One region of the Azospirillum lipoferum 4B genome, then DNA from elsewhere that is predicted to be linked to it. Evidence: predicted binding sites of a transcription regulator. Region 1 holds the regulator's gene; the other holds the start of a gene.

The links. Region 1 encodes HrcA, which represses chaperone genes, less so after heat shock. Its sites were predicted from a motif close to GTTAGCACTCNCCNNNGGNGAGTGCTAAC; they were not measured.
Region 2: the regulator HrcA is predicted to act here: its motif matches at 12,694-12,722, upstream of groES (co-chaperone GroES).

What each region holds. Positions count from the first base shown of each region.
Region 1 is NC_016622.1:2,908,023-2,923,519, reverse strand. Features, by position in the region: gene AZOLI_RS13640 (YifB family Mg chelatase-like AAA ATPase) at 1-866, opposite strand, end outside; gene AZOLI_RS13635 (creatininase family protein) at 1,077-1,823, shown strand; gene hrcA (heat-inducible transcriptional repressor HrcA) at 1,976-3,016, shown strand; gene grpE (nucleotide exchange factor GrpE) at 3,074-3,697, shown strand; gene AZOLI_RS13620 (response regulator) at 3,856-4,221, shown strand; gene AZOLI_RS13615 (DUF1848 domain-containing protein) at 4,332-5,216, opposite strand; gene AZOLI_RS13610 (NifU family protein) at 5,456-6,013, opposite strand; gene AZOLI_RS13605 (universal stress protein) at 6,194-6,724, opposite strand; gene AZOLI_RS13600 (TIGR02186 family protein) at 6,743-7,519, opposite strand; gene AZOLI_RS13595 (sulfite exporter TauE/SafE family protein) at 7,519-8,436, opposite strand; gene AZOLI_RS13590 (hypothetical protein) at 8,556-9,086, opposite strand; gene AZOLI_RS13585 (hypothetical protein) at 9,232-9,711, shown strand; gene AZOLI_RS13580 (adenosine kinase) at 9,790-10,785, opposite strand; gene AZOLI_RS13575 (EI24 domain-containing protein) at 10,988-11,683, shown strand; gene AZOLI_RS33625 (bactofilin family protein) at 11,819-12,679, shown strand; gene nth (endonuclease III) at 12,762-13,397, opposite strand; gene AZOLI_RS13560 (hypothetical protein) at 13,692-14,168, shown strand; gene AZOLI_RS13555 (DUF2244 domain-containing protein) at 14,238-14,843, shown strand; gene AZOLI_RS13550 (mechanosensitive ion channel domain-containing protein) at 14,868-15,497, opposite strand, start outside.
Region 2 is NC_016622.1:2,534,611-2,550,107, reverse strand. Features, by position in the region: gene AZOLI_RS11785 (class I SAM-dependent rRNA methyltransferase) at 34-1,245, opposite strand; gene AZOLI_RS11780 (hypothetical protein) at 1,323-1,871, opposite strand; gene ccoN (cytochrome-c oxidase, cbb3-type subunit I) at 2,118-3,614, shown strand; gene ccoO (cytochrome-c oxidase, cbb3-type subunit II) at 3,636-4,376, shown strand; gene AZOLI_RS11765 (cbb3-type cytochrome c oxidase subunit 3) at 4,392-4,553, shown strand; gene ccoP (cytochrome-c oxidase, cbb3-type subunit III) at 4,557-5,447, shown strand; gene AZOLI_RS11755 (FixH family protein) at 5,679-6,209, shown strand; gene AZOLI_RS11750 (heavy metal translocating P-type ATPase metal-binding domain-containing protein) at 6,268-8,796, shown strand; gene ccoS (cbb3-type cytochrome oxidase assembly protein CcoS) at 8,702-8,902, shown strand; gene AZOLI_RS11745 (Crp/Fnr family transcriptional regulator) at 9,061-9,747, shown strand; gene AZOLI_RS11740 (COX15/CtaA family protein) at 9,949-11,022, opposite strand; gene AZOLI_RS11735 (lysozyme) at 11,124-11,606, opposite strand; gene AZOLI_RS11730 (hypothetical protein) at 11,758-12,030, opposite strand; gene AZOLI_RS11725 (usg protein) at 12,162-12,425, opposite strand; gene groES (co-chaperone GroES) at 12,784-13,074, shown strand; gene groL (chaperonin GroEL) at 13,124-14,767, shown strand; gene AZOLI_RS11710 (hypothetical protein) at 15,033-15,374, shown strand; gene AZOLI_RS11705 (DMT family transporter) at 15,389-15,497, shown strand, end outside.

The DNA.
Region 1 (15,497 bases):
TCCCCCGGCTTGGCCCGCGTGCCGCCGCCGACCAGCGCCGGCAGGCTGGCCGACTGGTGCGGCGCGCGGTAGGGGCGCTGGCGCAGCAGCCGCCCCTCCTCCAGCAGCCCGCCGACGCTGTGGATCATCGACACCTCCAGCGCCTCCGCCGGGTCGAGCGGCGGCAGCAGGCCGGGCAGGCGGGCGGCCAGCATCGACTTGCCGGAACCGGGCGGACCGACCATCAGCAGGTTGTGCGAGCCGGCGGCGGCAACCTCCAGCGCGCGCTTGGCGGTCTCGTTGCCCTTCACGTCGCGCAGGTCGGGCGGCGGCGCGTCCTGTTCCTGCATGCGCGGCTTGGGCGGGGTCAGCACCTGGGTGCCCTTGAAATGGTTGATGAGGGCCAGCAGGTTGGCCGGCGCCAGCACGTCAAGATCGGGACCGGCCCAGGCCGCCTCCCCGCCGGACGCCGCCGGGCAGATCAGCCCGCGGTCGTTGGCCAGCGCGTCGATGGCGGCGGGCAGAACGCCGGCCACCGGGGTCAGGGCGCCGTCCAGCGCCAGCTCGCCCAGCGCGACATAGCGGGCGATCTCTGCATCCGGCAGCACCCCCATCACCGTCAGCAGGCCGAGCGCGATGGGCAGGTCGAAATGGCTGCCCTCCTTCAGCACGTCGGCGGGGGCGAGGTTGACGGTGATGCGCTTCGCCGGCAGTGCCAGCCCCAGCGCGTGCAGGGCGGCGCGCACCCGCTCCCGGCTTTCGCCCACCGCCTTGTCGGGCAGGCCGACGACGGTGAAGGCGACGAGGCCGCCGGACATCTGGACCTGGACGTCGATCCCCAGCACCTCGATGCCCTGGAACGCCACCGTGTTGACGCGCGCTACCACCACCACACCCCGGAAGAGACGCCCGTTCGGGCAGAATGCACGCGATTGTAGTCACCGCAACATCATTGCGCCAGCGCGGGATGAGTTCGGCCGGCCGGCGTGGTCCGGGCATGCCCGCCCGGCGCAGGGAACGGTTGTCGCGGCCGGCCGGCCGCCTAACATGAGGGCAAACCCATTCCCGGCACGCATCGTCGAAAAGGATCCGCCACCGTGCAGCTTCACCTGAGCACCTGGGCCGAGGTCGAGGCCTATCTGAAGACCTCCAAGGGCATCATCATGCCGATCGGCTCGACCGAGCAGCACGGGCCGAACGGGCTGGTCGGCACCGACGCCATCTGCGCCGAGTTCATCGCGAAGGGGGTCGGCGACGCCACCGGCGCACTTGTAGGCCCGACGATCCCGGTCGGCATGGCCGTCCACCACATGGAATTCCCCGGCTCGATGACGCTGAAGCCGTCGACGCTGATCGCGGTGCTGCGCGACTATGTCGGCTCGCTGGTCGAACACGGGTTCGAGCGCTTCTTCTTCGTCAACGGCCATGGCGGCAACATCGCCACCGTCCGCGCCGCCTTCTACGAGATCCATGCGGAGAACCGGGCGCTGCGCGGCCGCGACGCGCCGGACCTGCGCTGCGCCCTGGTGAACTGGTGGGAGAATGGCGAGGTCGGCCGGCTATCGCGCGAGCTGTACCAGGGCAAGGAAGGCTCGCACGCCACCCCCAGCGAGGTGTCGGTCACCCAATACGCCTATCCCGACTCGATCAAGACCGTGGCGCTGGAGCCGGAACAGGCGCCGGCCGGCGGGTTCCACGACGCCCGCGACTTCCGCCGCCGCTACCCGGACGGCCGTATCGGCTCCGCCCCCGGCCTTGCCCGCCCCGAGCACGGCCGCCAGCTGTACGAGGCGGCGGTCGGCGCCATCAGCGCCCAGTACCATGCCTTCCTGACGGAACAGTGACGGCGGCCTACGGTCGCAGGTGAGCGGGGCTTCTTCGCCCCGCACGTTGATTCGGCGGTTGGACCTGCCTAAATTCGGACCGGTCGGCGGGATTTCCGATCCACGTCGACCGAATGCGAAACGACGGCCCAGATAAAGACCGCCAGACGTCCATGATCAACGAGCTGAACCAGCGATCACGCGAAGTCTTCCGACTGATCGTCGACGCCTATGTGGCGTCCGGCGAGCCGGTCGGCTCGCGCACCATCTCGCGGCGGCTTGGCATGGCCTTGTCGCCCGCGACCATCCGCAACGTGATGGCCGACCTGGAGGAGCAGGGGCTGCTCTACGCCCCGCACACCTCCGCCGGCCGCATCCCGACCGACGCCGGCCTGCGCATGTTCGTCGACGGCCTGCTGGAGATCGGGTCGCTGACCGAGGACGAGCGTGCCTCGATCGAAGCGAAATGCGCCGCCTCCGGCCGGGCCTTCGCCGACGTGCTGGGCGAGGCGTCGACCATGCTGTCCGGCCTGTCGCACTGCGCCGGGCTGGTGGTGGCGCCCAAGACCGACCGGCCGTTGAAGCACATCGAATTCGTGTCGCTCGGCCCCGGCCGCGCCCTGGTCGTCCTGGTCAACGAGGACGGTCTGGTCGAGAACCGGGTGATCGAGGTGCCGATGGGGGTCCCGACCTCCACCCTGCAGACGGTGTCGAACTTCCTCAGCGCCAAGCTCGCCGGCCGCACGTTGGACGAAGCCCGGCAGGAGGTGCTGCAGGAGATCGAACAGCAGAAGACCCAGCTGGACGAGCTGTCGCGCAAGGTGGTTTCCGCAGGGCTGGCCACCTGGGCCGGCAGCGGCGGGTCGAATGCCGGCCAGCTGATCGTCCGCGGCCAGTCCCGCCTGCTGGAGGACGTCACCGCCCTGTCGGACCTGGAGCGCGTGCGCGCCCTGTTCGAGGCGCTGGAGACCAAGGAGACCATGCTGCGCATGCTGGACGCCACCGGCCGCGGCGACGGCGTGCAGATCTTCATCGGGGCGGAGAACGTGCTGTTCAACCACTCCGGCTGTTCGATGATCATCTCCCCCTTCCAGAACAGCCGCGAGCAGGTGATCGGCGCCATCGGCGTCATCGGCCCGACCCGCATCAACTACGCCCGCATCATTCCGCTGGTGGATTACACCGCCAAGGTGGTCAGCCGGCTGATCGGCTGACCGCTTTCACCTCGCCTCACTCCCCGCCATACTGACCAAGCAAGAATTGAGAAAACCATGAGCGAAGAGCAGAACAAGCCCGCCGACGCCACCGTGGAGCCGACCGAGGCCACCGCCGAGACCGCCAACACGGCCGCCGCAAACGGTGGCACCAATGGTGCCGATGCCGGTTCGCCCGAGGACCGCGTCGCCAAGCTGGAGGCGGAGGTCGCCAGCCTGAAGGATCAGCTTCTGCGCGCCATGGCGGAGACGGAGAACACCCGCCGCCGTGCCCAGCGCGACCGCGAGGACGCCAGCAAGTTCGCCGTGTCCAGCTTCGCCAAGGAACTGGTGTCGGTCGCCGACAACCTGCGCCGCGCGCTGGACGCCGTCCCGGCCGAGGGCCGCGAGCAGGACGAGATGCTGAAGGGCCTCGCCGTCGGCGTCGAGGCGACCGAGCGCCAGCTGTTCGCCGCCTTCGACCGCGCCGGCATCAAGAAGCTGGACCCGGCCGGCGAGCCTTTCGACCCGAACTTCCATCAGGTGATGTTCGAGATCGAGAACACCGGCAAGGCCGCCGGCACCGTCGTCCAGGTGCTGCAGCCCGGCTACACCATCCATGGCCGCCTGCTGCGCGAGGCGATGGTCGGCGTCGCCAAGGGCGGTGACGCCGGCGGGCAGCACGTCGATACGAAGGCGTAATCATAGTGTCTTTGCCAAATCTCCGGTTCAGCGGCGATGCCGCCGGGCCGGGGATTCGGCGTTGTTCGGAATAGGGGACAGCAGCGGTTGACGGTCGACGGGAAATTGCCTAGGCCTTCCGGACGATCCATTCGGCCGAGCAACCGGAGCCGCATTCCATGCCCAAGAGCGTCCTGACCGTCGACGATTCCAAGACCATCCGCGACATGGTCGGCTTCACGCTGAAAGGCGCCGGCTATGAGGTGGCGGAGGCATCGGACGGCACTGCCGGACTGGCGCTGATCAGCCAGCGCAAGTTCGACTGCATCATCACCGACCTGAACATGCCGGGCCTTGACGGGCTGGCCCTGACCCGCGCCATCCGTGCCTCGGCCCTCAATCGCGCCACCCCGGTGCTGCTGCTGACCACCGAAGCCGACCCCGCCAAGAAGACCGCCGGCCGCGAAGCCGGCGCCACCGGCTGGCTGGTGAAGCCCTTCAATCCGGAAAAGCTGGTGGAGACGGTGCGGAAGGTTTGTCCGTAAGTCCTCGAGCACATTGCCCCCTCCCCATCCCTCCCCCGCTTCGCGGTGGAGGGGGCAGAAACTTTGCAAAAGTGCGGCGGCAGTCCCCTCTCCCGCGAAGCGGGGGAGGGTTAGGGAGGGGGCATCCGCCGCGCCACCAGAAACTCCCCCTCCGGGTCATGCGCGGCGAACCGCCGCTGCGCCGTTCCACGGTCGGCAACGGCATAGCAGTAGACGCAACCGTGCGGACAGCTGTCATAATCGCCGATGTCGCGGCTTTCGGCGCACAGGCAGCCGGGGCGGTTGCCCTTCTCCCGCGCGGGCACGGCATAGCCGGCCACGTCCGACAACCGCACCGCATCGACGCAGCGGGCCGGCGCCGTGCCGGGCGTGTCCGCCAGTTCCGGCTGGGTGCAAAGCGTCAGCGCCATCCCCTCCCCCGCCGCGATGCCGGCCAAATCCGTCAGCAGCGCGCGTTTCTCCTCCGCCTCCGGGTCGCGCCAGCCGATGCCGGCAGCGGCGAGGTTGCGGGCGGTCTTGCGGTAGGGCTGCAGGAAGGACACCACCACCTCGTCGGTCACCCCGCGCAGCGAGCGGGCGATGGCGGCGAAGGTTTCGCGGTGCCGGTCCGGCGGCGTGGCCTCGGTCAGCACGATGGGGTCGTAGCGCCAGACCGCAGCCCGCGCCCCCCAGCGCTCGCGCACAAGCGCCATATGGCCGACTGCCGTCTCCCAGGCGGGAACCGAACGCTCCAGCGCCGTCGGCAGGCCGGTGATGCTGTACTGCACGACGAAGGGGAAGCCGCGCTCCGCCACGCTGTCGAGCGCGCCGAGGAACGGTCCCAGATTCTTGGTCCAGAAGATGAAGCCGTCGACCGCCGGCCGGGTCAGGTCGATGCGGTAGGTCTGGCCGCCATAGGGATTGACCATCCGGCAGTAACCGGCGTCCAGGCGGTTCAGGAACCAGCGCCCGTAGAAGGCGGGAATGTCGGTCTTGTAGCTGGCGGAGACGATCATGGTGCCAGCATGGGAATGCCGGCCCGCCGCATCAAGGGCAGACCGGCATCAACGGCTGGTTGCCTAAAGTTCACTGGACAAGAAGAAGCCCCTCTCCCCTTGCGGGAGAGGGGTTGGGGTGAGGGGTGCGGCTTGGCCAGCAAAAGCGGCGGAGGCAAACTTCCGCCCGGCAATTCTGCCGGTGCCACCCTCACCCCAACCCCTCTCCCATCAAGGGAGAGGGGCTTCACCCGATTGCCTTACTGAACGGCGCGGACTTCGACCACTTCGGGGATGTAGTGGCGCAGCATGTTCTCGATGCCGTGCTTCAGCGTGGCGGTGGAGCTGGGGCAGCCGGAGCAGGCCCCCTTCATCGCCAGATAGACCACGCCCTTCTCGAAGCCCTGGAAGGTGATGTCGCCGCCGTCCTGGGCGACCGACGGGCGAACGCGGGTGTCCAGCAGTTCCTTGATCTGCTCGACGATCTCCTCGTCGTCGGCATTCGACGCCGCGGCATGGCCGTCGCCGCCGTCATCCAGCAGGACCGGGCGGTCGGCGGTGAAATGCTCCATGATGACGCCGAGGATCGACGGCTTCAGCAGGAACCAGTCGCGCGCGTCGGTCTTGGTGATGGTGATGAAGTCGGCACCCAGGAACACGCCGACGATCCCCTCGATCTCGAACAGGCGCTGGGCGAGCGGTGAACGGGCGGCATCCTCGCGGCTGGTGAAGTCGGCGGTGCCGCGTCCGAGCACGTCACGCCCCGGCAGGAACTTGAGAGTCGCCGGGTTGGGCGTCTGCTCGGTCTGAATGAACATGGTCTGGTCCTCCATCGCGGCGGAATGGAACCGCCGGCGCGCCCGGGATTGGGCCGCGGCACGATTGGAGGAAATCTGGGCCGAAACGCAGGGCGGATCAAGGACCCGGGATGTGTGGGTATTCGGCATCCGGCATGCGCCGCTATCCTTACCTGGATGTCCCCGCCTGAGTGCGCATGCTTATGTGATCGCGTCGAGCGCCTCGTTGCTGAGGCCGCCGGGCACGATGGTCAGCGGGATGCGCAGGCGCCCGAGCCCGCGGCCGGTGTAGTAGGAGATCAGCGGTCCGGGGCCTTCCGGGTCGGTGCCGGCGGCCAGGACGAGGATGGAGATGCTGGGCTCCTCCGCGATCAGGGCCAGCACCTCCTCCAGCCGGTTGCCTTCGCGGACATAGAGCGCAGGCAGGGTGCCGGTCAGCCGGTTGACCTCGCGCGCCAGCTTCTGCAGCTTCTGTTCCGCCTCGGCGCGCTGTTCCTCACGGATCAGGTTCTCCACCGCCAGCCAGTGTTGCATCTCGCCCTTTTCCAGCACGGTCAGCAGGGCGACCTTGCCGCCCGACTTGCGGGCGCGCAGGCAGGCATAGCGCAGCGCCACCTTCAGCTCGGGGCTGTCGTCGACGACCACCAGGAAGATGCGCAAAGGCTTGGCCGCCTGCGCCTCCGGCTGGGATTGGGGGTTTTCGGGCGTGGGAGTCTGCGTCGCGTCGGTCATCTGGATACCCCTCTCGGCTTAGACCCGGCGGAATGCTGCGCCGGCCGCCCAGCCGGCCGCGATGGCGCCGATGACGGCGGCCACCCCGTAGATGACCGGGCGGTTGCGGGCGAAGTCCGACACTTCGGCGCTGAACCCGATCTTGGACACCACCAGCGGCGTGGTCTGGGCGCTGACCACGTCGCCGTCACGAATCAGCAGGGCTTCGACATTGTACAGCCCGGTCGGGACATTGGCCGGAAAATAGATGTTGGTGCGGAACAGCCGTTCGCCCAGGAAGGCGACCTGCCCCATGGAGATGGCGTACAGCCCCTGGCGCTGCTTGTTGCGGATCAGCGCGCTGCGGTAGGCGGCAAGCTCCTCCGGCGGCAGGGTGGCGTCGGCCGGCAGCTGCAGCTGCGGCAGGCCCAGCTGGTGGCGCTCCAGCACCGGGCGGCCGACCAGCTGGTCGAGCGGGCGGCTGACCGCCACCGTGTAGAAGCTGGGCACCTGATCGAAGCGCAGGCTGTCGGTGTTCATCCACATGCCGGCCACCCGCTCCTTCCGGCGGACGGTGGCGGGCGCCCGCGGGCCGGTGACGACGATGGCGACGTCGCCCGCCCCGTCGGTGGTGCCGAACAGCACGACCTCCGTGCCGGTGAAGCCGGTGGTGATGGCGATCAGGTGGCTGGACAGGTCGGCGACCAGCTGCTGAGCCCACACCGTCGCCGCAACCGTGCCGCCCAGCAGCAGCCCGGCCAGCGCCGCCACGCCCTGCACGAGCAGGCGTTTGGTTGGACGGAGCTTGGTCCCCATCACCGTACCCCCATGGTCAGGGTGAACAGGTCGTCGGGGCGCGAGAACAGGTCGAAGGCCAGCTTCAGCGCCACCGCCACCACGATCGTCGCCAGCGCCAGCCGGGCGGTCTCGCCGCGAAGGCGGCTGCCGGCCTTGGTGCCGAACTGCGCGCCGACCACGCCGCCGATCAGCAGAAGAAGCGCCAGCATGGCGTCCACCGTCTGGTTGGTGGCGGCCTGCAGCAGCGTCGCCGCCGCGGTGGTGAAGATGATCTGGAACAGCGAGGTTCCGGCGACGAGACCGGCGGGCATGTTCAGCAGATAGATCATCGCCGGCACCAGCAGGAAGCCGCCGCCGATGCCCATGATCGCCACCAGCATGCCGCCGACCGCCCCGATCCCCGCCGGCAGCAGGGCGGAGATGTAGAGCTTCGACCGCTGGAACCGCATCTTGAACGGCAGGCCGTGCAGCCAGATGTGGCGGTGCAGCTTGCCGCGCCTGGCCGTGGGGGCGCGGCGGCGCAGGATGGCGCGGCTGCTTTCCACCAGCATCATCCCGCCGATGGTGCCCAGGAAGAAGACGTAGGACAGGGTGATCGCGATGTCGATCTGGCCCAGCCGCTGCAGGATGCCGAAGATCCACACCCCCACCGCGGTGCCGACCACGCCGCCGCCCAGCATCACGACGCCCAGCTTCACATCGACATTGCCGCGCCGCCAGTGGGCGAGCACGCCCGACACGCTGGCGGCCACCAGCTGGTTGGCCTGGGTGCCGACGGCGATGGCGGGGGGAACGCCGATGAAGATCAGCAGCGGCGTCATCAGGAAGCCGCCGCCCACCCCGAACATGCCCGACAGGAAACCCACGAGCCAGCCCATGCCGAGCACCAGTAGCGCGTTGACCGACATCTCGGCAATCGGCAGGTAGACTTGCATGGATGGGCGTGTCTGTCGGAGATGTTCGGGACGGGCGGCGGGAGCGGCAGCTTACCCGAGCCGGCGCGGCGGCGGAAGTCCGCAGCACCGGCCTTTGGAGCCAGGACGCAGGGAAGGCGTCAGGACACCGCCGCATGGAAGAAGACCTGATAGCCGGCCTTGTGGGGGAAGACATGCTCCGCCTCCCGCCGGGCGGACTGCATGTCCAAAGCATGCACCATGATCCGGTTGCCATAGCGCCAGACCGGGTTCACCGGCTTCCCGGCGGCGCGGGCGGTGGCGGCGACGGTGGTGTCGTACTGCACCTCCGCCCGGAATGCGCGCCGGTTGCCGGCGGGGGTGCCGAGGATGTGCAGGAAGACCGGCGGCTCCTTGTCCAGCGCGTCGATCTGGCGCTGGAGATGGTTGACCCGCTGTTCGGCAGCGGACAGGCGGCCCTTCGCCTCTTCCAGCCGGCAGGCCAGGTCGGCCAGTGCCTCGGCCTCCACGCGCTGGCGCTCCTTCAACGGCATAACCGTGCGTCGCATCCGCTCCAGCCCGGCCGCCCGTTCCCAGCCGCGGCGGAACCCGACCCAGCACAGGTGGCACAGCACCGCCAGCGCCGCCACCAGCGGGACCACCGAGTCGAGGATCGTCCGCACCGCCTCCATCACCGCACCATTCCTGTGCCTTCATGCTTGCCCTTGGCACGTCCATTGCTGAAGCGCCGATAGAGAAGCTCGCAGCAAGGAGCGTGCCGGAGGAACGGATGGACGAAAGGTTACGCGAGGGCCGCACCGGACTGGAGAGGCGGGAATGACATCGGATGCGCCGCTGCTGCTTGTCCTGGAGATGGTGATCCTGCTGGCCTGCCTCAGCTGGATCACCGTGTCGATCATCCGGATCGGCCACCGGATCGCCGCCGTCCAGCGCCGCAAGGCGCAGCTGCGCCAGGGCCGGACGGAGCTGACCCAGACCACCGAGGCGCTGCGACGCGACATGCGCCGCCATGAGGCCGAACTGCGCCAGACGGAAGAGGCCATCGCCGTGCGCGCCACGCAGGCGGCGGAACTGCAGAGCAGGCTGAACGATCTTCGCCGCCACGGCCCCAGGGAATACACGCTGCTGAACGAGCGGTTCGGCGACAAGGACCGGCTGTGGCTGCTCACCGTCCCGCGGCAGGACCGGCCGGAACGCTGGGCGGTGGCCGCTCCGGACAGCGGGACGGCGATGGCGCTGCTGTGCGCCAGGATCACCGTGCCGGAACGCCCGGTGGTGGACGACCAGCTCAATTAGCCGGAAAACGGAACCGGCCGCAGTCGCAGAATGCAACGCGGCCGGCAACGTGGTTGCGAATTGACGCGCAATTCGCGCTTACAGGACGCCCTTCGAAGCGACGAGGTCTCGCAGGTTCACCTCCGGCCGGGCGCCGACATGGCTGATGATCTCCGCCGCGGCGATTGCGCCCAGACGGCCGCAGACCGCAGGCGACAGGCCGCGGGTGTAGCCGAACAGGAAGCCGGAGGCATAGAGGTCGCCGGCGCCGGTGGTGTCGACCACACGCTCGACCGGCTCCGCCGCGACTTCGACCACCTCGCCGCCGGAGACGATGACGGCGCCCTTCTCGCTGCGGGTCAGCGCCGCGGTCTTGCCCAGCCGCTTCACCGCGGCCAGCGCGTCCTCGAAGCGGTCGGTGCCATAGAGGGCGCCGATCTCGTGCTCGTTGGCGAACAGGATGTCGACGTGGCGTTCCACCAGATCGACGAACTCGGCATGGTGACGGTGGACGCAGAAACTGTCGGACAGCGACAGCGACACCTTTCGGCCGGCGGCATGGGCGATCTCCGCCGCCTTGCGGAAGGCCTCCTTGGCACGGGGCGGATCCCAGAGATAGCCTTCCAGATAGGTCACCTGCGAGCCGGCGATCAGCGCCTCGTCGATGTCCTCCGGACCCAGCTCCACGCAGGCGCCGAGATAGGTGTTCATCGAGCGCTGGGCGTCGGGCGTGACCAGGATCAGGCAGCGCGCGGTCGGCGCCCCGGCCACCAGCGGCGCGCTGTCGAAGGCGACGCCCGAGGCACGGATGTCGTGGCGGAACACGTCGCCCAGCTGGTCCTTGGCGACCTTGCCGATATAGGCGCCGCGGCCGCCCAGCATGGCGATGCCCGCCATGGTGTTGCCCGCCGAGCCGCCGGAGACCTCGACGCCCGGACCCATGCGGCCGTACAGCTCCTCGGCACGGGCGGCGTCGATCAGCGTCATCGCCCCCTTCTCGATGGTGTTGGCGGCGAGAAAGGCGTCGTCGGCGTGGGCGATCACGTCCACGATGGCGTTGCCGATGCCGGTGACGTCGTAGGCAGACGTGGCCATGGGCTCTCCTGACAGGTCTGGCGATGAAGGCGATGTTGCGGCGCGAGTATAGCCGCCGCCGCCCGCATCACAAGCGCAGCCCCGCATAGGGCAGCCGGAGAGGCGAATTACCGCGCCCGGATCTGGAAGCCGGACCCCGGCCACCGTAGATATGCGGGCGGCTGCCAACCGCTCTTTCCCACACCAGTGTCAGGGACCGTCGATGATCCGCGCCCTTCTGCTCGCCTTCTCCCAGCTGTCCGATCCCCGCGTGCGCCGGGTGGTGTGGACCGGGGTGTTCGTTTCGGCGCTTGCCTATGCGCTGCTGGCCGGCGGGGCATGGTGGGCGCTGTCGGTGACGCCGCTCAGCGGCTATGTCTGGCTCGACACCATCATCGACCTGCTGGGCGGGCTGGGGGTTCTGGTGGTGGCGTGGCTGCTGTTCCCGGCCACCGTCGGCATGGTGTCGAGCTTCTTCCTGGACGAAGTGGTCGAACGGGTGGAGGCGCGCCACTATCCCGCCCTGCCCGCCCCGCGCCAGGCCGGCCTGATGGAGGAGCTGGGGACGGCGCTGCGCTTCCTGCTGCTGGTTCTGGCGATCAACCTGGTGGCGCTGCCGATCTACATCTTCGCGCCGGGCCTGAACCTGATCGTCTTCTACACCGTCAACGGCTATCTGCTGGGGCGGGAGTATTTCGAGATGGTCGCCCACCGGCGGCTGGACCGGATGTCGGCGCGGATGCTGCGGCGGGCCCGGCCGCTGAAACCTTTTTTGGCCGGGGTCGCCATCGCCTTTCTTTCGACAATCCCCTTCGTCAATTTGCTTGTCCCGGTCGTCGCCAGCGCCTTCATGGTTCATGTCCTACAGTCCATGTCGGCTCCCCTTGCGGCGGGCCGGACGACCGTGATACGCCGCTAGGCGGCACGGCCGCACATCGTCGCCCGCCTGGGGTCGCCCGCCTTGGTCGCCCACCCGGCGGCGCCCTTCCGGCACCGGGCCTCCAGCCCTCCGGCCCATCCCGTCACCCGTATGTCCAGATTGGGGGAACCGCTCATGCTGTTCGGACGAAAGACTCCGCCCGCCGCTCCCAAGGCCGACAGCCCCGCCCCACCGCAGCCGGGTGCCCGTCCCTACGCACCGGGCGAGGCCGGCGCCGTCTCGTCGCCGCTCGCCTCGCTGAACAATCAGGTTCCAGGCAACATGCAGGGCGGCGACCCGACCTCCGCCGTCGCGGCAGGCGCCGCCGCACCCAGCATGGCCCATGCCCTGACCGACGCGCAGCACGCCGCACCGGCTTATCCCGATATGCCTTCCGCCTCGAAGGGACCCGACATGAACAGCATTCCCAAGCCTCCGACCGCGCCGTCCGTGCCCGGCGCCGGTTTCAAGACCGATGTTCCGCGCCGCGTCGTCGACATGCCGGGCGCCGCCCCGCGCCAGCCGTCGATGCCCATCGCCACCCCGGCCGCCCCGGCCGCCGCCGCTCCGGTTCCGCCCGCCCCGGTCGCCCCGGCCATGCCGGAACAGCGCCGCCTGACCGTCGGCCGCGACATCTCCCTGACCGGCGAGATCGGGTCCTGCGACGTTCTGGTGGTCGAGGGCACGGTGGAGGCCAAGCTGCGCGAAGGCCGTCTGGTCGAGATCGCGGAGACCGGGCTGTTCAAGGGCTCGGTCGACATCGAGGAAGCCGACATCGCCGGCCGGTTCGAGGGCGACATCGCCGTCCGCGGCCGTCTGACCGTGCGCTCCACCGGCAAGATCACCGGCTCGATCCGCTTCGGCGAGCTGTCGGTCGATGCCGGCGGCCAGCTGATCGGCGACATCCAGCTCTACAGCACGGGCACCAGGCCGGCCGCCGCGCCGGTCATCGCCCCGGCGCAGGTCGAGCAGGCTCCGACGGCCGAAGCGGTCTGAACCGCAGCGAACGCGAAAACGCCCGGCTGGCTCCCGCCATGCCGGGCTTTTTCCTGTCCCGATTTCGCCCGTGGGGCAGCCTTCAGGCGATGACCTTGTCCTTGAAGGCGCAGAGGTCGGCCACCGGGCAGATCGGGCAGTCGGGCTTGCGGGCCTTGCAGACATAGCGGCCGTGCAGGATCAGCCAATGGTGGGCATGGCGGCGGTAGAGCTTCGGCACCGCCTTCAGCAGCTTGGCCTCCACCGCGTCCGGCGTCTTGCCGGGAGCGAGCCCGGTACGGTTGCCGACGCGGAAGATGTGGGTGTCGACCGCGATGGTCTCCTCCCCGAAGGCGACGTTCAGGACGACGTTGGCAGTCTTGCGGCCGACGCCGGGAAGCTGTTCCAGCGCCTCGCGGTCGCGCGGCACCTCGCCGCCATGGCGTTCGATCAGCAGTTCCGACAGGCGGATGACGTTCTTGGCCTTGGTGTTGAACAGGCCGATGGTCTTGATGTACCGGCGCAGGCCTTCCTCGCCGAGCGCCACCATCTGTTCGGGCGTGGTGACGACCTTGAACAGCGGGCCGGTGGCCTTGTTCACGCCGACGTCGGTCGCCTGGGCCGACAGCACGACGGCGACCAGCAGCGTGTAAGGATTGACGTATTCCAGCTCGCTCCGGGGTTCCGGGTTGGCGGCGGACAGACGGCGGAAGAATTCCTGGACGGCGGCGGGCTTCATGGCCGCCACCATAGCCGCAACGGCCGGGGTTGCGCCAGCGCCGCCGGCGGTGGGCGGAGTTGGGCCGCGGCGGGATCGGTCAGCCGATTCAAACTGCAGCACTGCATCGCAGATTGCGACAGAACTGGAGAAAATTCACACCAATCCAACAGAATTCGTCGCAGAAATGGCGCTTCTCTCCATATCCGGTGGTGGCATATGATTTGCTCGTCGGCAAGACACCGGCCGAATGCCTACGATTGAACCATTATCCTTTTTGGTTGTAACGCTCGGTCCGGATAAGGGTATAGTGATATGACCACTGCTTATCTTGTTGAAATCAAGGACTGGGGACTGCATGTCCGGTTGCAGGGCTCGCTGTCCATCGACCAGCGCGATGACGTCGCCCGGCAGGTGGAGGTGCAGTGCGCAAATCTGGGCAACCGCGGCACGCCATGGAGTAGCCTGATCGAATTCGACCGTTTCGAAATCGCTGACTTCCGGCCCGAGATCGTTGTCGCCTTGATGAAGCTGGCCCGGCGCTGCGGTCAGCTGCGCTGCGCGGTGGTGATGACCGACTGGCACTGGGCCTCGGTGATGGCCGATGCGATGATCGCCGCCGACATCAACGATCAGGCGCGGATCTTCGTTCAGGCGGCAGGCGATGCCGCAGATGCGCTGGAAGAGGATCCCGCCGGCGGGATGCCGACCGACCGTCTCGCCAGGATGGACAGCGCCATGGCCTGGGTGCTGCACGGCGGCGTGGTGCCGATGGTGTCGAAGGCGGCATAACCCCGCCATTCCAGCGCTTGCTCGGCAGGGCGCTTTCCAGCAGCCCCTGGGTCGTCTACCATTGCCGCCATGCCCATCGACATCTCCGATTCCCGGCCCGGCGACCAGCCCCATGGCCAGCCGGACGGTCAGGCCGGCGACGCTCCCCGGGGGGACCACGCCGGCAGCGGTTCCGTGCGCGTGTTCTTCGATGCCATCCTCCATCCCCACCGCAGCCTGGGCCGTAGCGGCTACCGGGTGCTGATGGCGGTGGTGATCCTGCTGAATCTGGTCGTCGCCGGCATCTTCGTCGCCAATGGCGCCTGGCCGGTGGTGCCCTTCTGCGGTTTGGACGTGCTGGCGCTGTGGCTGGCCTTCCGCGTCAGCTACCGCTCCGCCCGCCAGTATGAGCGGGTGCGGCTGACCGAAACCTCCCTGACGGTGCAGCGGGTCCACTGGAAGGCGCCGGAGCGTCGCTGGTCCTTCCATCCCCACTGGCTGCGGATCACCCACACCGAGCACGCCGACCACGACCGCAGCGGTCCGGCGGGTCAGGTGACGCTGACCTCGCACGGCCAGTCGGTCGGCGTCGGCAGCTTCCTGACGCCGGACGAACGCTCCAGTTTCGCCCGCGCGCTGGACGACGCATTGCGCCGCTGGCGCCGCCCGCCCTGCCCGCCGGCCCCGGCCGGGTAAGGCCGGCCGGGGCGGGCACCCGCGTCACGATCCCTGGCTGAGCGCCTCCGCCAGCGCGCGGTCCTGCGGCCGGCTGCCGGCCACCACCTGCATGTGCGGGAACGGGATCTCGATGCCAAGCTCGTCGAAGCGCTTCTTCATCTTCTTGTTGAAGGCGCGCTGGACTCCCCACTGCTTGATCGGCCGCGTCTTGAAGCGGGCGAGGATGACGATGGCGGAGTCGGCGAACTTGTCGACGCCCATCACCTCCAGCGGGGCCAGGATGTCGGCGGCGAATTCCGGATCGACCTGCATCTCCTTGCCGAGTTCCACCAGCGTGTCGATCACATGGTCGGGGTCCTCGTGATAGGCGACGCTGACGTTGAAGACGGCGAAGGAGAAGTCCTTGGTCAGGTTCTTCACCGTCGTCACCGAGCTGAAGGGGATGGAATGCACCGCACCCGTGGTGTCGCGCAGCCGGATCGACCGAATGGAGATCGCCTCGCACACCCCGGAATGGCCGCCGCCGACATCGACCACGTCGCCGACCGAGATGGAATCCTCGAACAGGATGAACAGGCCGGTGATGATGTCCTTGACCAGGGTCTGCGATCCGAAACCGATGGCCAGACCGACGACACCGGCACCGGCCAGCAGCGGGGCGATGTTCACGCC
Region 2 (15,497 bases), 370 kb from region 1:
GTCAGGGTGGGGGCAATCGAAGCCTGAACGCTCTCAATCCAGCTGCAGCACGATGGCCTTGAGATAGGCCGACTCCGGCAGGTGCGGGTGGACCGGGTGGTCCGGACCGGCCCCGGCGCTGCGCAGGATGCGGCCGGTGCGGCCGGCGTCGTGCAGGCCGCGGGCGACCTGCTCGGCAAAAGTCGGCGGATCGACGTTGTGGCTGCACGACCCGCAGAGCAGAAAGCCGCCGGGCGCGGTGATCTTTGCGGCCAGACGCGCCATCTTGCGGTAGGCGCGGCAACCGGCTCCCAGATCCTTCTTCGATTTCACGAAGGCCGGCGGGTCGGCCACCACCACCTGGAAAGTCTCGCCGGCGGCGCCCAGCCGCTCCATCTCCTGGAAGGCGTCGGCCTTGCGCGCCTCGAAGCGCTCGGCGACGCCGTTCGCCTCGGCGGCGCGGGTGGCGTTCTCCAGCGCCAGGGCGGAGCGGTCGACCGCAACCACCTGGGTGGCGCCGGCCACCGCGCACTGGATGCCGAAGCCGCCATTGTAGCTGTAGAAGTCGATGGCCCGGCCGCCCTTGGCGAGCGAGGCGATGAAGGCGCGGTTGTCGCGCTGGTCGTAGAACCAGCCGGTCTTCTGGCCGTCCAGCGGGTTGGCGAAGAAGGTCACGCCGTTCTCTTCCAGCCGGATCGGGCCGTCGAGCTCGCCCTTGGCCAGCCGGGTCTCCTCCGTCAGCCCTTCCAGCGCGCGCTGGCTGCCGTCGTTGCGCAGGATGATCGCGCGCGGGGCCATCACCTCTTCGATGGCGGCCAGGATGTCGTCGATCCGGTTGTCCATGAAGACGGAGTTGGCCTGCACCGTCACCACATCGTCGAAACGGTCGACGATCAGGCCGGGCAGACCGTCGGCCTCGGCATGGACCACGCGGTAGAAGGGACGGGAGAACAGCCGCTCGCGCAACTCGACCGCGCGGCGCATCCGGTCTGCGATGAAGGCGCGATCAACCACGGTCGCCGGATCGCCCGACAGCAGCCGCGCGGCGATCAGCGTGTGCGGATTGAAGGTGTAGATGCCCAGCGGCGTCCCGCCGGGGTCCAGAAGCCGCACCGGGCTGCCGGGCGGGACCGCCTTGGCGATGGTGTCCATCTGGACTTCGTTGGAATAGACCCAGGGATGCCCCTGCATGACGCGCCGCTGGCGGCCGGCCTGCAGGTGGATCGGCGGGTATTTCTTGACGGGTTTGGTGCCGGTGTCGCTCATGGGCAGGCATCCTAACGGCAAATCGCCGCCGCGCAACGGATCCCTGCATCGCCCGGGTAACGCCCGGCCGCCCGGTGCTACTCCACCCCGTGCAGCCCGCCCGCCACCGCGGGGGCGTTGTCGTTGACGACCGCCAGATCCTTGCTGAAGCGGATCGTCTCCTGCCGGTGCCCCTCGGTGCGGAAACAGTCGGGGATCGGGTTGCGCCGGGAGTCCCGTACGAGGTAGCGCTCGGGCAGCGTGGTGTGGATGGCGGCGCAGCCGAGGCGCCGGGCCAGCAGGTCCATCGCCCGCAGCAGAGTCTCGGCGATGCCGGCCAGGTCGAACAGGTCCAGCACCACGAAGTTGTCGACGCTCAGCACCCGGCCGTGGCGCAGGTTCGGCTCCACCCTGTAGGAAAACAGGCCGTGCATATAGCCCAGGGCGTTCTGCACGGTGATGATGCCGGCCTCCGCCGGCGGGCCGGAGCTTCCGGGGCCACTACCCTTGGGTGCAGTGCCCAACAGCGCTGCGGCAAATGCGCGCCATTGGTCGACCCCCAGGCCCGGCGCGATTGCGCAGACCAGCGGGTAGGCCTGATCGATCTGGCGTCGACCAAGGGGTTTCGCGATAAAACCGTCGTCCATTTCAGTCCGGCCGATTGCAAGGACACTGAACGATGGCAGGGCGGGGCCGCCAGGGTCGTTGACGTAGATCAATGTTGTTGAACCCCCCCATACACATAGTGGGGGCCATTGGAGACAGGCGCGCCCGGCGTCCCGCTTGGCATTCCCGAGTGCAACCTGTCCCGCTCCTTAACAGTACGTACCCAGTGGTGGTGCAACCCAGAAGGCGCGGCCTCGCGGCCGCCCGGGGCAAACGGGAGAGATTGTATGACATCAGCGACTCTGACTTCAGGGGCCACCCTGGGCAGCCAGCGGGTGTCGGAAGACGTGCGTTACCATGAGGACGCCATCCGACTCTTCGTGATCGCTGCAGTGTTCTGGGGCGTGGTCGGTTTCCTGGCCGGCACCTTCATCGCTCTGCAGCTGGCCTTCCCGGCGCTGAATCTCGGGCTGGAGTGGACGAGCTTCGGGCGCCTGCGCCCCGTCCACACCTCGGCCGTGATTTTCGCGTTCGGCGGCAATGTGCTGTTCGCCACTTCGCTCTATTCGGTTCAACGGACTTGCCGTCAGCATCTCTTCGGGGGCGAAGGGCTGGCGAAGTTCGTTTTCTGGAACTACAACGTCTTCATCGTGCTCGCGGCGCTGAGCTATGTCCTGGGCTACACCCAGGGCAAGGAATACGCCGAGCCCGAGTGGATCCTCGACCTGTACCTGACGGTCGTCTGGGTGCTCTATGCGGTCCAGTTCATCGGCACCGTGATGACGCGGCGCGAGTCGCACATCTATGTGGCGAACTGGTTCTTCATGGCGTTCATCCTGACCGTCGCCATCCTGCACATCGGCAACAACGTCAACGTCCCGGTGTCGCTGTTCGGCATGAAGTCCTACACCTTCGTGTCGGGCGTGCAGAGCGCGATGGTGCAGTGGTGGTACGGCCACAACGCGGTCGGCTTCTTCCTGACCGCCGGCTTCCTGGGCATCATGTACTATTTCGTGCCCAAGCGCGCCGAGCGGCCGGTCTACTCCTACCGCCTGTCGATCGTCCACTTCTGGACCCTGATCTTCCTCTACATCTGGGCCGGTCCGCACCACCTGCACTACACCTCCCTGCCGGACTGGGCGCAGACGCTGGGCATGACCTTCTCGGTCATGCTGTGGATGCCGTCCTGGGGCGGCATGATCAACGGCATCATGACCCTGTCGGGCGCCTGGGATAAGCTGCGCACCGACCCGGTCCTGCGTTTCCTGGTCACCTCGGTCGCCTTCTACGGCATGTCGACCTTCGAAGGCCCGCTGATGTCGGTGAAGCCGGTCAACGCCCTGTCGCACTACACCGACTGGACCGTCGGCCACGTGCACTCCGGCGCTCTCGGCTGGGTCGCCTTCGTCTCCTTCGGCGCGATCTACTATCTCGTGCCGGTGCTGTGGAAGCGCTCGCAGCTCTACAGCATGCGTCTGGTCAGCTACCACTTCTGGACCGCCACCGTCGGCATCGTGCTCTACATCACCGCCATGTGGGTGTCGGGCATCATGCAGGGCCTGATGTGGCGCGCCTACGACAACCTGGGCTTCCTGCAGTACTCCTTCGTGGAGACCGTCGCGGCGATGCACCCGTTCTACGTGATCCGCGCGATGGGCGGCGTCCTGTTCGTCGCCGGTGCTCTCATCATGGTCTACAACCTGTGGCGCACGGCGAAGGGCGATGTCCGCATCGAGAAGCCCTATGTCACCACCCCGCACAAGGCGGCGGTCGGCGCGGCCTGACGCTAGGGAAGGATGCGAGAAATGGCTCAGGAAAAAAAGGGATTCAGCCACGACCTGATCGAGCGGAACACGCTTCTTCTGATCGTGCTCGTGCTGATCACCGTGTCGATCGGCGGTCTGGTCCAGATCGTCCCGCTCTTCACCATCGAATCGACCATCGAGAAGGTGGAGGGGGTCCGTCCCTACTCCCCGCTCGAACTGGCCGGGCAGAACATCTACTACCGTGAAGGCTGCTACAACTGCCACAGCCAGCAGATCCGTCCGTTCCGTGACGAGGTCGAGCGCTATGGGCACTACTCGCTGGCTGCGGAGTCGATGTACGACCATCCGTTCCAGTGGGGCTCCAAGCGCACGGGTCCGGACCTGGCCCGTGTCGGCGGCAAATACTCCAACGACTGGCAGGTCGCCCATCTGGTGGATCCGCGCGCCGTCGTGCCGGAGTCCATCATGCCGGGCTATGCCTGGATGAAGGACCGTCCGCTGAGCTACGGCGACATCGCCGACCACCTGAAGGCGCTGAAGATCGTCGGCGTTCCCTACACCGACGAGCAGATCGCCAACGCCAAGGCCGACCTGGAAGCGCAGAAGAATCCGGACGGCGACACCGCCGGCCTGGCCAAGCGCTATCCGAAGGCCGTGGTCGCGAACTTCACCGGCAACAAGACCGTCACCGAAATGGACGCTCTGGTCGCCTACCTGCAGGTGCTGGGCACCATGGTGGATTTCACCAAGTACCAGTCGCCGAAGCAGCTGCAGCAGTAATCGGGGGAGGAATCCATGGACTTGGATTCGATCACGGTGATGCTTCGGTCCTTCTGGACGGTGTGGTTGACGCTGCTGCTGACGGGCATCCTGGTTTACGCCATGTGGCCCGGCAACCGCCGCACCTTCGACGACGCCGCCCAGATCCCGCTCAAGGATGATGGTCAGGAGCTTTAGACCATGGCACAGAATTACAAGGACGAGCTGTCCGGCGTCGAGACCACCGGCCACGAGTGGGATGGACTGCGCGAACTGAACAACCCGCTGCCCAAGTGGTGGCTGTACCTCTTCTACGTCTGCATCGCCTGGTCGCTGGTGTACTACGTGTTCTACCCGGCCTGGCCGCTGGGCAAGACCTACACGAAGGGCATCCTCGGCTATTCGCAGCGTGAAGAACTCGACACCAGGATGGCGGAGGCGAAGGCCGGCCAGGCCAAGTACCTGACCGCCATCGCCGCCAAGTCGGTCGACGAAATCCAGAAGGACAAGGACCTGCTGGGCTTCGCCATGGCCGGCGGCCGGTCCTACTTCAACGAGAACTGCGCCGCCTGCCACGGCGCCGGCGGCCAGGGTGCCAAGGGCTTCCCGACGCTGGCCGACGACGTGTGGCTGTGGGGCGGCTCCTCGGCCGACATCTACAAGACCATCCAGCACGGCATCCGTTCGGAAGACGGCGACACCCGTGGCGTGCCGAACGTCGGCATGACCGCCTTCGGCAAGGACGGCATCCTCAACCGCGACCAGATCGATCAGGTGACGGACTATGTGCTGTCGCTGAACGGCAAGACCGCCGATGCGGGCAAGGTCGCCAAGGGCAAGACCGTCTATGACGAGAACTGCGCCGCCTGCCATGGCGACGCGGGTCAGGGTTCGGTCGCCGCCGGTCTCGACGGCATCGGCGCTCCTCCGCTGAAGCAGGCCAACTGGCTCTATGGCAGCGACAAGGCCACGCTGATGGACACGGTGACCAACGGCCGCGCCGGCATGATGCCGGCCTGGTCCAAGCGCCTGGACGATGCGACGATCAAGTCGCTGGCGGTCTACGTCCACAACCTGGGCGGCGGCAAGTAAGCCGATCCCGATCCGGGGACAAGTTCGGAACCGACCGGAAGGGCGTCGGGGAGTTCGCTCCCCGGCGCCTTTTTCCTATGGGAAACGGCCTGCCGGCTGGCGGTTCCGTGAACTTCCTGTCATTTGATCCAGCGCAATGTACCTGCGGCAATCGGTCGCCATAGTGCCCCGACCGGCCAGCAGGATTTGCCGATCAGAAGCCGCCGACCAGTCGAAGGGCAGCCAGCGACCATGACCATCAGCACGACCACCGGAAACCGTTCCGCCGCTCCGAAGCGTGTGAAGCAGCCGCGCCAGAAGGGATGGTACATCCCCTGGATCTTCGTCGGGCTCTTCATGATCGTTCTGGCGGTGAATGCGATCATGGTCCATTTCGCCGTGTCGAGCTGGACCGGGGTGCAGACCGAGAACCACTTCATCAAGGGCATCAACTACAACAAAGATCTCGCCGGCGCCCGCGCCCAGGCCGAACGCGGCTGGCAGGTGCAGGCGGAATTCACCAGCACCGAGCCGCGCAAGGCCCTGGTCGCCATCACCGCCCGCGACAAGGAGGGCCGTGTCCTGAAGGATGCCGTCGTCACCGTGTCGATGATCCGTCCGACCACCGTCGGCCACGACAGGACGCTGACCCTGCCCTATCTGGGCGAGGGCCGGTACGGCGCCCCGGTGGAGCTGGACCTGGAAGGCCAGTGGGACATGCGTTTCGTCATCACCCACGCCACCGGCGACTATCAGGACCAGAAGCGCGTCTGGGTGCAGTGACCTTGGAAGGGGCCGATCGGCAACGATCGTCGGGCCGGGATCATCGGGGTGATGTGAGATGAGCGTCTGCCTCCATTGCGGACAGGAACTGGGCGAGCAAGCCGCCACCAACGGCAACTCCGACACGACCGCCACCGACGGGGCCGGCCCCTTCTGCTGCACCGGCTGCGCCGCCGCCTACGATCTCGTCCGCGGATTGGGGCTGGAACGCTATTACGAGCGCCGCAGCGTCGATCCCACCGCGCGCCCGCTGCGCCCCGACGACACCCCGACGGTGGATTACGAACCGCATGCGCGCGAGGAGTCCGACGGCAGCCGTAGCCTGCACCTGATGGTCGACGGCATGCAGTGCGCGGCCTGCGTCTGGCTGATCGAATCGGCGCTCAGCCGCCAGCCGGGCGTCGGCCATGCCCGCATGAACATGACGACGCGCCGGCTGACGGTGCGCTGGAACCCCAAGGCCACCGACGCCAACGCGGTGGTCGGCACCGTCGCGCAGCTGGGCTATCGCGCCGTGCCCTTCGATCCGGACCGGTTGGGCGGCGTCCAGGCCAAGGGCGAGAAGGAGCTTCTGCGCGCCATGGCCGTGGCGGGCTTCGCCATGGGCAACGTCATGCTGCTGTCGGTGTCGGTCTGGGCCGGCCACAGCCAGGGCATGGGCACCGCCACCCGCGACCTGATGCACTGGATTTCGGCGCTGATCTGCATGCCGGCCATCGCCTATGCGCTGCGTCCCTTCGCGCGCTCGGCGCTGTCGGCCCTGCGCCATGGGCGCACCAACATGGACGTGCCGATCACCATCGGTGTCCTGCTGGCCACCGGCATGAGCCTGTTCGAGACGATCCACAGCGGCGAGCACGCCTATTTCGACGGCGCGGTGATGCTGCTGTTCTTCCTGCTGATCGGCCGCTATCTCGACCAGCGGGCGCGCGGCCGGGCACGCTCGGCGGCGGAACAGCTGCTGGGCCTGCGCGCCAACGCCGTCACCATCCTGCGCGAGGACGGCACCAGCACCGTCGTGCCGCCGGAACAGGTCACCAGCGGTACCACCATCCTGGTCGCGGCGGGCGAGCGCATTCCGGTGGACGGGCGGGTGTCCGACGGCATCTCCGACCTCGACACCGGCCTGATCACCGGCGAGACGGTGCCGGGCACCGCAAGGCCGGGCGACCAGGTCTTCGCCGGAACGCTGAACCTGACCGCGCCGCTGCGCCTGACCGTCACCGCAGTGGGGGAGGGCACGCTGCTGGCCGAGATCGTCCGGCTGATGGAGGTGGCCGAACAGGGCCGCGCCAAATATGTCGCCATCGCCGACCGGGTGTCGCGGCTCTATGCCCCGGTGGTGCATCTGGCAGCCTTGAGCACCTTCGGTGCCTGGATGCTGCTGGGCGGGGCGATGTGGCAGGACGCGCTGATGAACGCCATCGCCGTGCTGATCATCACCTGCCCCTGCGCGCTGGCGTTGGCGGTGCCGGTGGTGCAGGTGATCGCCAGCGGCCGGCTGATGCGCCAGGGCACCCTGTTGAAGAGCCCGACCGCGCTGGAACGACTCGCCGCCATCGACACGGTGGTGTTCGACAAGACCGGCACCCTGACCGAAGGGCGCCCGGTGCCCCAGCTGGACGGAGTGCCGGCGGATGATCTGGCGCTGGCGGCCTCGCTGGCCGCGGCCAGCCGCCATCCGCTGGCCCGCGCGCTCGCCGCCGCCGCGCCGCAGGTGCCGGTGGCCGCAGGCGTGCGCGAGATCGCCGGTGCCGGCCTGTCGCTGCAGACCCCGGATGGGGAGGTGCGGCTGGGCAGCCGCCGCTTCACCGGCGCGCCGCTGGAGGCGGAGGACGCCGCCGGTCCGGAGCTGTGGCTTGCCCGTCCGGGCGAGGAGCCGCGGCGGATCCTGTTCCTCGACGCTCCACGGCCGGACGCCGCCGCCGTGGTGGCGGCGCTGAAGGCGCGCGGGCTGGAGGTGCGGCTGCTGTCGGGCGACCGCAAGGGGGCGGTGGCGGCGGTGGCGGAACGGCTGGGCATCGCCGACTGGCGGGCCGAGCAGACGCCTGCCGACAAGACCACCGTGCTGGCCGAGCTGGCAGCCCAGGGACGCACCGTCCTGATGGTGGGCGATGGGCTGAACGATGCCCCGGCGCTGGCTGCGGCGGCGGTGTCGATGTCGCCATCCACCGCGGTGGATGTCAGCCAGACCGCGGCGGACGTGGTGTTCCAGGGCCGCCTGCTGCGCCCGATCGTCGAGACGGTGGAGGTCGCCCGCCGGTCCGGCCGTCTGGTCCGGCAGAATTTCGGCATCGCGCTGGTGTATAACCTCTGCGCCGTGCCGCTCGCGATGGGCGGAATGCTGACGCCGCTGCTGGCGGCGCTCGCCATGTCGTCGTCGTCGCTGATCGTCATTCTCAACGCGCTGCGGCTGGCCCGCGGTGCCGTCGTCAAGGATATTCCCGTCCAGGATATGGCTGGGCGGGATCTGCCGGGTAAGGATTCGGGTGATGGACGAGCTTCTCTATCTGATCGCGATCGCGCTCAGCCTGGGCGGTCTGGGGCTGACGGCCTTTCTGTGGGCGCTGAAGTCCGGCCAGTTTGACGATCTCGACGGCGCGGCGCACCGCGTCCTGTTCGACGACGACCTGCCGGCGGCCTCCCGGCCGGGGACCGATCCGGCCGCCCCGGAGGCCGTCCGGAGGCAATAGTGCCAAAGCCCGTATGGGCAAAGGAAAGGTTGTATGCGTGCGAGGTTGCGATTCTCGACGATTGCCACCAATATGAGCCCATGCGGAATGAAAGGCTGGGTTCGTCCATGCCACCTTTTGATAGTGTTCGCGCTCGGGAAAAGAGCGCTGCGACGGAAATGAATCCCTGCGGGGCCTGTCCCGTGCGCAGCCTGACGGTTTGCGCCGCGCTGGAACCGGAGGAGCTGCGCCGCCTTGCCGATATTCTGCAGAATGTGCGCATGGATGCCGGCCACACCCTGTTCGCCGAAGGCGACGCGGCCGACGCGCTCTACAACGTCACCTCCGGTACGGTGAAGCTGTACAAGCTGCTGCCGGACGGGCGCCGCCAGATCACCGGCTTCCTGGTGACCGGCGACTTCCTGGGGCTGGCCGTCAACGACAGCTATGCCTATACCGCGGAGACCGTCACCAGCGCCTCGCTCTGCCGCTTCCCGCGCAAGAAGATCGACGCGCTGCTGGAGGAATTCCCCAAGATGCAGCGGCGCCTGTTCTCCATGGCGTCGAACGAGCTGGCCGCCGCGCAGGACCAGATGCTCCTGCTGGGCCGCAAGACGGCGAAGGAGAAGATCTGCTCCTTCCTGCTGATGCTGTCGCAGCGGGCCGCCCGCCGCGGCCACAAGGAAAACCCGGTCTTCGTGCCGATGAGCCGCGCCGACATCGCCGACTATCTGGGCCTGACCACCGAGACGGTCAGCCGCACCTTCACCCAGTTGAAGACTGCGGGCGTGATCTCGTTGCAGGAAGGCAACAAGGTCCTGATCGCGGACATCGATGCGATGTACGATCTGGCCGAAGGGGCGTGACCTTCGCGCTTTTGCCGGGTGCGGGCGTGCTCGGCAATTCTTCCACGGATTTCACGGATGTTCTTCCGGGGAGCCACGGCTTGCCGAAGGGCATCTGCTCTGGCAAGCCATAAAAAAATCCGTGTAATCCGTGTCTAAATCCGTGTAATCCGTGTAAATCTTGCCGGACATACCCGCAGTCCGGCAAGACTACAGCGCGCGTTACTCCCCCCGCACCGGCCGCAGTTCGAACTGCAGCCACACCAGCATCGACACCACCAGGATGGCGCCCGCCTGATGGGCGGCGGCGACCGGGAGCCACACCACGGTCAGCAGCGTGACGATGCCCAGCGCGATCTGCAGCAGGATCATGGCGGCCGACGCCAATGCTGCGCGGCCGGCGCGGCCGGGCAGGCGGGCGTTCAAGACGCGGGCGGACAGCACCAGGACCACGACGCCGGTCAGGATCGCCAGTGTGCGGTGGATGAGCTGGATCGCCGCGGTGTTCTCGAACGGATTGACCCACCAGGGGGTCAGGGTGTTCACCTCCGGCGGAATCCAGTGGCCGGCCATCAGCGGGAAGGTGTTGTAGGCGAGGCCGGCGTCCGACCCGGCAACGAAGGCGCCCCAGACGATGGTGACGGCGACCAGCCCAAGCGCCCAGCCGGCAAGGCGGCGCAGGCCGGCAGCCTCCGGACGCCACCCCGCCAGCGGCAGCGGGTCGAGCAGCCCCAGCGCAGTGCGCAGAAGCAAGGCGTAGATCAGGATCGCGGTGCCGAGATGCAGGGCCAGCCGGTAATGGCTGACGTTCGGCGCATCGACCAGCCCGCTCTTCACCATGAACCAGCCGATGCCGCCCTGCAGCCCGCCCAGTAGGAACAGGCCCATCAGTTTCGGCCACAGTTCGGGCGAGATGCGGCCCTGCATCCAGAAGCGCAGGAAGGGGATGAGGAAGACGAAGCCGATCAACTGGCCCCACAGCCGGTGGAACCACTCCCACCAGAAGATCGACTGGAACCCCGCCAGATCCATGTGGCTGTTGTAGATGCGGAACTCTGGCGTCTGCTTGTAGAGGTCGAAGACCCGGTTCCACTCCGCCTCCGACAAGGGCGGCAGGATGCCGATCAACGGTTTCCATTCCACCATCGACAGGCCGGATTCGGTCAGCCGGGTGATGGCGCCGATCACGGCCATGGCCAGCACCATGGCGGCGCAGACCAGAAGCCAGACGGCAATCGGCCGATTCGGATTGGGGCGGGCGGAGGAGGCGAGGCTGTCGGAGGCAATGGCGGTCACGGCGGTAATCCGGAGCACGGCGGTGGGATGTTCGCCAATGTGGTGCGAACATCCTGCTCCGTCAAACGCCACTTGTCCTGTTTGGGGCGGGCGGTGTCCGCTCAGGCCGTGCCGATGCCGCCCTGGGCCTGGGCGGTCTGGCCCTGGAACAGCGCCGTCTCGGCCGCCCGGCGGGCGACGAGGCCCGGCAATTGGGTCTTCTTGCCGTTCACCGTGGCATAGACCCAGCGGCCGAACTGGCCTGCGGCCTCGTCATAGTCGCGGGCGTTCAGCAGCTTCAGCAGGGTCGAGCTTTGCAGGCTGCCGGCCCCCAGGTTGAAGACGAAGGAGGACAGGGCGCCGCGCTGGTCGTCGTTGAGCGGCACCGTCACCAGCGCGTCCACATGGCCGGCGGCCTCCGTCAGGTCGGAGGCGAGGAAGCTGTCGGCCTGATCGGCGGTGATGGTCTGGCCCATCTTCACGCCGGCCGTGTGGCCGTAGCCGATGGTGGGAACGCCCGCCGGGCAGAGATAGGCTTCGAGATACAGACCTTCGAAATGCTTCACGAGGTCGACCGCGGCTTGGCAGACCGGCTTGGTGGTCATGACTGGAAACTCCCGCTTCGCGAGTCAGGCGGACTTAATCCGCCCTTAATGGGGGCGATCCTAGGCGATACACCCGCGAGCCGGGAAGGATAGATTTCAAACTGTCGCAATCAGCCAGGTTGCGAGGTGTGAGATTCAGGAGGTGTGAGATTCAGGGGGCCAGGGTATGCGCTGCGCCGAACAACACGAACAGGGCGAACAGGAGCGCGAACAGTCCGGCGATGGTCGTGCATTCCAGCAGCGCCTCCACCAGCCTGCCCTCGCGATCCTGCCAACTCGAAGGCCTGCAAGTCGGCTGTCCGACGGCCGGATGGGGGTCGGTGCCGTCTGCCGCCTCGTCGGCCACCTCGCCGGACAGGCCGCCGCCTGCATCACGATCACTCCAGCCTTCGTTCCAGGACTTTGTCCTGCGCTCCGCCATCATCGCGCCCTCCGCAATCTCCACCGCCGGAATTCGCTAAAATTTTAGCTATCCGGGAGGGCGGGCGCTGTGACGGCAATCACAGGGGCGCCGAGGGCGTAACGTCTGTGGTGATGCAGGAAGCCGGAAGGGCGTCAGTGAATATGGAAATCCGCGGCGGCATGGCGCAACTCGCCGGGAGTGATCAGGGTCTGGCTCGCCAGCCGGACCGAATGCAGCTTGCCGTCGAGATTGCGCTGCCAGAAATCGAGAAAGCGGCGCAGCACGGGATATTCCGGCGCCCGATCCAGATCCTGCCACAGGTAGCTCTGCAGAAGGCCGGGATGGTCCGGCATGTGATAGAGGATCTCGGCCGTGGTCAGGCGGAAATCGCGGAGCTGAAGGATGAGATTGGCCATGCGCGGTCTCCCATGCGGTCGGCTGATCGGTCGGGGCTGTGCGGTGTCCGGTTCCTCCGATGCGAACCCGGCGGCGCTGCGCCGGCACCGGGAAGGTCGGGTGCTTGCGTTACCCTTTGAAGAAATCTTGCCCGGCCGCGAGTTCAGCCGCAACACGGAAATTGATTTCTAATCAATGTGTTAGCAGCATTGACCCGTGAGTGCTGCCGGCATTCGCGGCAAATTCCGAAACGAGCCTCTTGAATCCCCAAACTGCTTCGATTAGCTGTCTGGCACTCGCCGGGTGGGAGTGCTAACAGCCGCCGCCCGCGCCAATTCACGTCAGTCAGAACCAAGCCTTGATCCAAGGAGGCATTCCATGAAGTTCCGCCCGCTGCACGACCGCGTCGTCGTCAAGCGTCTGGAGTCCGACACCAAGACCAAGGGTGGGATCATCATCCCCGACACGGCCAAGGAAAAGCCGCAGGAAGGCGAGATCATCGCCGTCGGCCCCGGCGCCCGTGACGAGGCCGGCAAGGTCGTGGCGCTGGACGTCAAGGCCGGCGACCGTATCCTGTTCGGCAAGTGGTCGGGCACGGAAGTGAAGATCGAAGGCGTCGATTACCTGATCATGAAGGAATCGGACATCATGGGCGTCATCGAGGCCTAAGTCCTCCGCCCGTATCCTTCGAAATTTACTAGTAACAAGGAATTGAGACATGGCTGCCAAAGACGTCAAGTTCGGCCCCACCGCGCGCGAGAAGCTGCTGCGTGGCGTTGACATCCTCGCCGACGCCGTGAAGGTCACGCTGGGTCCGAAGGGCCGCAACGTCGTGATCGAGAAGTCCTTCGGCGCTCCGCGCATCACCAAGGACGGTGTGTCGGTCGCCAAGGAAATCGAACTTTCGGACAAGTTCGAGAACATGGGCGCCCAGATGGTCCGCGAGGTCGCCTCGAAGACCAACGATCTGGCCGGTGACGGCACCACCACCGCCACCGTCCTGGCCCAGGCCATCGTCCGCGAAGGCGTGACCAAGGTCGCCGCCGGCCTGAACCCGATGGACCTGAAGCGCGGCATCGACATCGCCGTCGCCGCCGTCGTCGCCGACATCCAGGCTCGCGCCAAGAAGGTCACGACCAACGACGAGATCGCCCAGGTCGGCACCATCTCCGCCAACGGCGAAGCCGAAATCGGCAAGATGATCGCCCAGGCGATGGAGCGCGTCGGCAACGAAGGCGTCATCACGGTGGAAGAGGCCAAGAGCCTGGACACCGAGCTGGACGTCGTCGAGGGCATGCAGTTCGACCGCGGCTACCTGTCGCCGTACTTCATCACCAACGCCGACAAGATGATCGCGGACCTCGAAAACCCGTTCATCCTGCTGCACGAGAAGAAGCTGTCGGGCCTCCAGCCCCTGCTGCCGGTCCTCGAGGCCGTCGTTCAGTCGTCGCGTCCGCTGCTGATCATCGCCGAGGACATCGAGGGCGAGGCCCTGGCCACCCTGGTCGTCAACAAGCTGCGCGGCGGCCTGAAGATCGCCGCCGTGAAGGCCCCGGGCTTCGGTGATCGCCGCAAGGCGATGCTGGAGGACATGGCCATCCTGACCGGCGGCCAGGTCATCAGCGAAGACCTCGGCATCAAGCTCGAGAACGTCACCCTCGACATGCTGGGCACCGCCAAGAAGGTCGTGATCTCCAAGGAGACCACCACGATCGTCGACGGCGCCGGCGAGAAGGCCGACATCGAAGCCCGTTGCGGCCAGATCCGCGCCCAGGCCGAGGAGACCACCTCGGACTACGACCGCGAGAAGCTGCAGGAGCGTCTGGCCAAGCTGGCCGGCGGCGTCGCGGTCATCCGCGTCGGCGGTGCGACCGAGGTCGAGGTGAAGGAGCGCAAGGATCGCGTTGACGACGCCATGCACGCCACCCGCGCCGCGGTGGAAGAGGGCGTGGTCGCCGGTGGCGGTTCGGCCCTGCTGTACGCCGGCAAGGCGCTGGACAAGCTGGTCCCGGTCAACGACGAGCAGCGCGTCGGCATCGACATCATCCGCCGCGCCCTGCAGGCCCCGGTCCGTCAGATCGCCTACAACGCCGGCACCGACGGTTCCATCGTCGTCGGCAAGCTGCTGGACCAGAACGACGCCAACTTCGGCTACGACGCCCAGAAGGGTGAGTTCACCGATCTGGTCGCCGCCGGCATCATCGACCCGGTGAAGGTGGTCCGCACCGCCCTGCAGGATGCGGCCTCGATCGCCGGCCTGCTGATCACCACCGAGGCGATGATCGCCGAGAAGCCGGAGAAGAAGGCTGCTCCGGGCGGCATGCCGGGCGGCATGGGCGGCATGGACGACATGGGCTTCTGATCGGCCCGCAGTCCGTCTATCTGCCGACCGTTCCACGGTTCGGAAAGGGGCGCCTCCGCAAGGGGGCGTCCTTTTTCTTTTCGGGCCGGGGATACTCCGGGTGTACGTGGGCAGGTTGCAGCCACCCCCCGCCATCCTGAAATGTCAAGGCGAAGTCCGCCTTGCTTTGGCGCGGGCGCCTCCCAATAATCCGCCCCTCTCGCCGGCCCCCCAAACGCGGGGTGCCGGCCTTTGACTTCCGTATTTTTCAACGAGGGCCTGTTCCATGCGCTCCTTCGAGGGCCAGCATTCCGACAACGTCGCCATCAAGCGCACCCGCGAGCAGAAGCAGCGCCAGCTGGTTCAGCTCAAGGAGCAGCTGGCGACGCTGAAAGCCCACGCGGCCCCCGCCATCCGTGAAGCGCTGGTCAAGCGCATCGCCGAACTCGACGCCGAACTGCGCCAGCCTGCCAAGCCGCCCCGCGAGGGCCGCGAAGGTCGTGAGGACGCGCCGCGTCCCCCCCGCCGCGAATCGCGCCCCAGCGTCTTCCGCGCCGAAGACGGCGGCGACCGCAGCGCCGCGTTGTCCGCATCCAGCGTCTTCGCCTCGCCCCGCCGCCGCAGCTGAGGACGGACAGCGCGATGCCAGCCGACCGCACCGCTCCCGTCAAAGGATCCCGTCTCGCCGATCAGGCCTGGCTGCTGATGCTGCTGCCGCCGCTGTTCTGGGCAGGCAACGCGGTCCTGGGGC